One region of the Agarivorans sp. MS3-6 genome, then DNA from elsewhere that is predicted to be linked to it. Evidence: predicted binding sites of a transcription regulator. Region 1 holds the regulator's gene; each other region holds the start of a gene.

Region 1 (2,270 bases):
TTGAGCACTGGTATCAAGTTGTTTAGCGACGAGTTCACTTATCAGTTCCAATGCGCGCTTCTTAGAGGAACATTGGACTGTACTAAGCGTACAGTCCAAATTTAGTACTTTATTTATTTGCATTACTTTGGCTAATGTCTGTTTAATTTTTCTTTGTGTTTAATAACTTGGCGGTCAAGTTTATCAATGAGGCTATCAATGGCGGCATACATATCAGAGTGCTCTGCAGTGGCAAACAGCTCTCCGCCATTAAGGTGCAAGGTAGCTTCGGCAATTTGATTGAGCTTTTCTACGTTGAGGATGACGTGAACATTGTTGATTTGTTCAAAACGTCGTTGCAGTTTGGCAAACTTAGTGTGGACATATTCTTTTAGTGATTCAGTAATTTCTACGTGGTGTCCAGTAAGATTAATTTGCATATATCTTGTCCCCTTTTGTGGCCGTTATATAAGGCTTTTACGTTGGTTAGAAGGTGGAATCGCTAAAGACTCACGATATTTTGCTATCGTGCGCCTCGCCACCTTGATCCCCTGATCTGCCAAAATGTCAGCTATCTTGCTATCACTGAGTGGTTTGTTGGTATTTTCGGCAGCAACCAGTTTCTTAATGAGTGCGCGAATCGCGGTAGATGAGCATTCCCCACCTCCGTCTGTAGCCACGTGGCTAGAGAAAAAATACTTTAATTCGAAAATTCCGCGGGGAGTATGCATAAATTTTTGGGTTGTCACCCGAGAAATGGTCGATTCATGCATTTCTACTGCTTCAGCCACATCGTTCAACACCATTGGTTTCATTGCTTCAGCACCATATTCAAAAAATGCTTGTTGGTGGTGAACGATACAGTTGGATACTTTTAATAAGGTTTCGTTACGGCTCTCAATACTTTTTATGAACCATTTTGCCTCTTGTAGGTGGCTGCGAATGAATTGAGTATCGGTAGCATTTGACGTTTTGCTCAAAGACGCATAGTGAGAATTGACACGTAGTTTAGGCATGGCATCCGGGTTTAATTCTACTACCCAGCGGCCCTGGCGTTTTATAACGGATACGTCGGGAATAACATACTGCGCTTGATTCGGTTCTACCGCATTGCCGGGGCGTGGCTCAAGGGTGTGGATTAAGCGCATTACTTCGCGTAGCTGTTCTTCTTTGAGTTTGGTTTTGCGAGCTAATAAACGAAAATCGCGGTTGGCCAATACGTCGATATGATTTGATACGACCTCTCTGGCTTCTTTCAACCAAGGTGTTTCTTCAGCAAAACGACTTAATTGAATCATTAAACACTCTTGTAAGGAGCGAGCAGCAATGCCGACGGGGTCAAAATGTTGAATACGTTTTAGCACCGCTTCTACTTCGTCTAATTCTACATCTAGTGCGTTATTATCACTGGAGCGTAAGCCTTCAAGTAGTTGGTCACAGTCTTGAGTGAGGTAACCTGAGTTATCAACCGCATCAATAATCGCTAATGCGATGGCTTGATCTACTTCACTAAAGGGAGTTAAACGCATTTGCCACAATAGATGGTCTTGTAAGGAGTCGACGGTTTCGCCTTGAAACAACATGTCGTTGTCTTCGCCGCCACTAGCAGAGCCTGAACTCGCAGGGCCTGAACTGGCGCTATATATATCATCCCATGTTGAATCAACGGGTAGGTCTTCAGCAACCGTGTCTTGGGAAATGGCATCACCGGCTTCAATTTGGCTAGAGTCAACTTCAGGCTGGCTGTTTTCCGCCTCATCACTTCTTTCATTGGCCGACTTTTCAACTGAGTCACTGTCGCTTGGCTGCGACTCATCCGCCTCAAGAAGTGGGTTACTTTCCAGTGCCTCTTGAATCTCTTGCTGTAAATCCAGCGTTGATAGCTGAAGTAAGCGTATGGCCTGTTGTAACTGAGGTGTCATGGTTAATTGCTGACCAAGACGCAACTGCAAAGATGCTTTCATTAATTACCGCTGTTCCTTCTTCTTATTATATTTTTCTAGATACACTTTAACTATAGCTTGAATTGCTCGCCGAGATAAACTCGTTTCACATGTTCATTTTCAAGTATCTCTTTGGGCTTCCCTGAGGCTATCAATTCGCCTTGGCTAACGATATAGGCATGTTCACAAACATCGAGGGTTTCTCTCACATTGTGATCGGTAATCAGTACTCCAAGGCCTCTATCGCGCAGGTGTTCGATAATTTTTTTTATATCAATCACTGAAATAGGATCTACTCCAGCGAAGGGTTCGTCAAGCAAAATAAACTTTGGTGCAGCTGCCAAGGCT
Region 2 (2,270 bases), 2.0 Mb from region 1:
ATCGTTTGATAAGCCGCCGCCACCAATTCACTACAAAATAACGAAGCCAAGTTTTCTTGATTCTCACCCCATGGCCCCTGCCAGCCAGCACGCGCTAACTCCCAGAAGCTCTGCTCATAATGGCGCCCTTGAAAATTTTCCAGCAATTGCATTAATTCAATTAAGGATGCTTCTGTCAGTTCCCCGCCTAACAGTTGGCGAACCGAAACACTGCCCGAGTGCCGATTGATCTTTTCATCTAAGGCTACCACCTGCACACCGTTACTCATTTGTTTACTGTATAAACATCGTTCGCCGGTCATTGGAACGGCTTCCCAAAGGGTGACGAAATCGTAATCGTCAAGTAGTAACACCATGCCTACATGTGACCACTTGCTAAAGGTGCCGTAACGAATGATGTCACTGCTAAAGCCTTTACCTGAAAAAAAAACCAAGTCTCCTGTTTTGAGTTCTGTGGCTAAGTGTTGGTACTTCAGCATTTTGCCTACTCTTCAAATCATCCTTAAGATTAGTTTTATATGATAAAAACCAAAAGCCTGCAATGATGCAGGCTTAAATCAATAAAAATAGAAATGGTTTAGTACTAAGCGCTTATTAGCTGCGACGGCGTAAAACCAAACCAAATAATGCTAAAAACATCATAGCAAAGCTGGCAGGTTCGCTCACTTGCGCAGCAAGCGGCAAGTTATTAAAACGCACTAACAAGGTTTCCTGAAATCCGCCATTAGGCACTCGCTCAATCGGGTTAGAAAAATCACAGTGGTCATGTCGATTATCAAAGTATTGAGCGCCACACTTACCTGTGTCACTAAATAGGTTTGATGCAGGGATATTGGCAAACTCTTCGATGCTAGCAAAACGCCAAATGCTTACGCCTAGCGCAGCATTTAGTACATCATCATATAGTCCACCTGCATATTCCCAGTTATCCACTAACTGACTACAGCCACCTGAACAAGGTGATGCCCATACCCAATCAAAAATATCGCTGGTGACAATCACTTCTTCGAGAGGGTCTATGACAATCACGCTGGCTGTAGATTGTAGGGAAAACAGCATGCTTGAGATAAACATACTTAATAGTGCAACTTTCTGTAAAAACTTCACTTTGTTAACGTCCTTGCATATATATTATTAAAAAACTCACTAAAGCAATAAATATGCCTATTTATTAATATATTAAATTACATGCACTTACAAAAAACAAAGCGAACGTTCTTTTTTTAACTGTAAAAATATCTGACAAAAAAATTATAAAGTTAAAGTAAAATTCATTTAAATCAATACATTAATAATTTACCTGTCAAAATAATGCAGTTAAATATGAACGGGCACCGTAATGCGACATAAATCGCACTTTAGCTGCGCTAGGAAAACTTATTGTTGCGTTAAACATTGCTGCATGTGCTCTGCCACCAAGGTAAACCTAGAAGCCAACAGCTGATAGCGACGCTGCACCAAATAAATGGTCTCATTAACTGGGTTAGCTAAACGATGAATCGCTAACTTTTCAGGCATGGCAAATGCCGCTACCGCATGAGCGGGCAATACCGTAAACCCCAAGCCACGCGATATAGGTTCAAGAATCAAAGATATTTGGTTGGAAAAACCACGTAAGCGAAATTGCTCTAGTTGCTCAAACTCGGGGTAATTTGCTGACAACAACAAATTTGAATGGTGAGCACCATCAGGGTGGCCCATGTAGCCAAGATCTTGCAAAGCTTGCCAGCTAGGTTTGGGGCAACTAGCGGGAGTCACCAATAGCAAAGCTTCTTGAGCAAACGCTTGAGCACTGAGTTCAGCTAACTGTGCTGGCCGCGTAATGAATCCTAAGTCAAGTTGTCGCTCTGCCAGTTGCTGCTCAATACGCGCGTTTGGCGCAAATTGATAATCGAATACCAAATCTGGATGCTGTTGCTGTAGTGCCAATAAACTCGGATAGAGCTTTAAACCTACACTACCAGGGCTGGCAATTCTGCATAAACCTGCGTGAGGGTCGTCTTGCTTCAAGCTCATCTCTAAACTGTTTAACTGAGCCAGTGTGCGCTGCGCCTGGGTATACACTTGATTGCCGGCCTCGGTTAAACTGAAACTTTTCCCCTCTCTTTGCAGTAACGCTGTTTGGTAATACTGTTCTAGCTTACGTATTTGTTGACTGACTCCCGGCTGAGTCATTGCCAGCTTCTCGGCGGTGCGAGTAAAGTGTCCCGTTTCCACTAGGGTGCAGTAGGTTTGTAACCAATCAATATTAATCATAATAAAACCTTATC
Region 3 (2,270 bases), 2.2 Mb from region 1:
AGGTGGTTTAAAGCCTGATTCAGTCGCAAAATTAGGGAATTCCGATGCATCAATGACACCATCAGCAATCAACTCTTTAGCTGCAATAGCGTAAATATCAGGACGGTATACCTTTTTAGCGATATCCATATACCAAGAGTCTGGTTTGTTGTCAGAAATTTGTCCCCAACGACGCATTTGCGTTAGATACCAAATGGCATCACTGTAGTAGGGATAAGTGGCGTTATAACGGAAGAATACGTTAAAGTCAGGCACCTCGCGTTTATCACCTTTCTCATACTCAAAGGTACCCGTCATGCTGTTAGCAATTACATCGTAATCGGCACCTACATACTGGCTCTTAGACAAGATTTTAACTGCTTCTGGGCGGTTTTTGTTGTTCTCTTCATCTAGCCATTTGGCCGCTCGAATCATCGCTTTAACCACACGAATATGCGTATTAGGATATTCATCAGCCCAGCCTTGGCTCACACCAAATACTTTCTCTGGGTTGTTTTTCCAAATTTCATAGTCAGTCACAACCGGAACCCCAATGCCTTTAAATACAGCTTGTTGGTTCCACGGTTCGCCCACGCAATAGCCGTAAATAGTGCCGGCTTCCATGGTTGAAGGCATTTGTGGGGGTGGAGTTACTGACAGCAAGGCATCAGCATCAATTTTTCCTGAAGTATCCCCTTTATGAGGAGCGTAGTAACCAGGGTGAATACCACCTGCAGCCAACCAGTAACGTAGCTCGTAGTTATGGGTAGATACGGGGAATACCATGCCCATATTAAATGGCTTACCTTGATCTTTATAGCTATCAACCACCGGCTTTAAGGCGTCGGCTTTAATTGGGTGGACAGGTTTTCCACCTTCATGGGGGACATGGGGCTTCATTTGTGCCCAAATATCATTAGATACGGTGATCGCATTACCGTTTAGGTCCATACTAAAAGCGGTAATGATGTCTGCTTTTGTACCAAAGCCAATGGTGGCTCCGAGCGGCTGACCAGCCAGCATGTGCGCACCGTCAAGCTCCCCAGTAATCACCCGATCAAGCAATACCTTCCAGTTAGCTTGAGCTTCAAGCTGAACATATAAACCTTCATCTTCAAAATAGCCTTTTTCGTAGGCCACAGCTAAAGGAGCCATATCGGTCAGCTTGATAAAACCAAACTTTAAATCTTCTTTTTCAGGCTCACCGATTTCAGCATGACTAAAACCAATAAAGCTAGCCGACACTATCGCCGCAGCCATAGTGGTTTTAATAATGCGAGATAAACTTAAACGTGTTGATTGTTGCATTCCCTGCTCCTGCGTTACCTAAATGGGTATAACTCTAATTGTTCACAATTAGGGAGTTGCCAAGGACGTGCCAAGATCTAGATCACATTTTTTTAACACCTAAAATCATTAACTTAGGAAATTCTTTACCTCTAAAGGAGTATTTGGATTTTTCTTGTTAATTCACTAACTTAGAACACAAGTGCACAAATCTGGCGCATAAAAAAACCGGCTGATTAGCCGGTTTTTATATTGAGATTGGGTTTTAGCCTAAAATAGCTAACAGCTCAACTTCAAAGACTAATGCAGCAAACGGCGGGATAGCCGCGCCAGCACCTTGCGAGCCATAAGCAAGCTCTTGAGGGATGTAAAGCTTCCACTTATCGCCCACTTTCATACGTTGTAACGCTTCAGTCCAGCCTTTAATTACGCCGTTAACTGGAAATTCTGCAGGTTCGCCACGTTGTACTGAGCTATCAAATACTTCACCAGAAATTAACGTACCTTCATAGTGAACTTGCACTTTACTGCTAGCGGTCGGGGTATCGCCTTCACCTTCAACCAATACTTCATATTGAAGACCAGTTTCAGTTTTGTTGATCTCTGGACGTTGGCCGTTTTCTGCTAAGAACGTCTCGCCTTCAGCCATTGCTTCTTTATGCTGCTCAGCTTTTTTAGCTTCAATTTCTTTGGTGATTTCTTGGAAAGCTGCGCCAATTACCGCTTCGTCTAGCTGTGGCTCAGCACCGCTCATCACATCACGGATACCATCTAACATAGCATCAACTTTTAAGCCGTCAAAAGCTGCACGCTCAATCTGCTCACCAATTTGAAGGCCGTAGCCATAACTTGCTTGCGCTGCTGCGCCTTGATATTTATCGCTCATTTCAACTCTTAAAATTAATCATGAAAAGAACAAAATGTTACCATAAAGTCTTGCGAAAAAGGCGTAATTAGCAGACTAATTCAGCCTTTTTTTGTATGAATGGTGATCCAGAAAACTC

The links. The regulator sigma-54, encoded in region 1, starts transcription at its own class of promoters, with help from an activator protein. The targets are predictions, from matches to a motif close to GTTGGCACGNNNNTNGNNT.
Region 2: a site for sigma-54 is predicted at 1,150-1,168, ahead of ACVFI8_RS04820 (PEP-CTERM sorting domain-containing protein). Genes of this name have one in related genera too.
Region 3: a site for sigma-54 is predicted at 1,344-1,362, ahead of ACVFI8_RS04230 (CmpA/NrtA family ABC transporter substrate-binding protein). Genes of this name have one in related genera too.

What each region holds. Positions count from the first base shown of each region.
Region 1 covers NZ_CM134202.1:3,086,907-3,089,176, forward strand. Annotated here, with positions in the region: gene ptsN (PTS IIA-like nitrogen regulatory protein PtsN) at 1-123, opposite strand, end outside; gene hpf (ribosome hibernation promoting factor) at 132-419, opposite strand; gene ACVFI8_RS14135 (RNA polymerase factor sigma-54) at 444-1,943, opposite strand; gene lptB (LPS export ABC transporter ATP-binding protein) at 1,994-2,270, opposite strand, start outside.
Region 2 covers NZ_CM134202.1:1,047,161-1,049,430, forward strand. Annotated here, with positions in the region: gene ACVFI8_RS04815 (YiiX/YebB-like N1pC/P60 family cysteine hydrolase) at 1-479, opposite strand, end outside; gene ACVFI8_RS04820 (PEP-CTERM sorting domain-containing protein) at 595-1,107, opposite strand; gene ACVFI8_RS04825 (LysR family transcriptional regulator) at 1,378-2,256, opposite strand.
Region 3 covers NZ_CM134202.1:902,282-904,551, forward strand. Annotated here, with positions in the region: gene ACVFI8_RS04230 (CmpA/NrtA family ABC transporter substrate-binding protein) at 1-1,239, opposite strand, end outside; gene ACVFI8_RS04235 (FKBP-type peptidyl-prolyl cis-trans isomerase) at 1,532-2,152, opposite strand; gene ACVFI8_RS04240 (GNAT family N-acetyltransferase) at 2,220-2,270, opposite strand, start outside.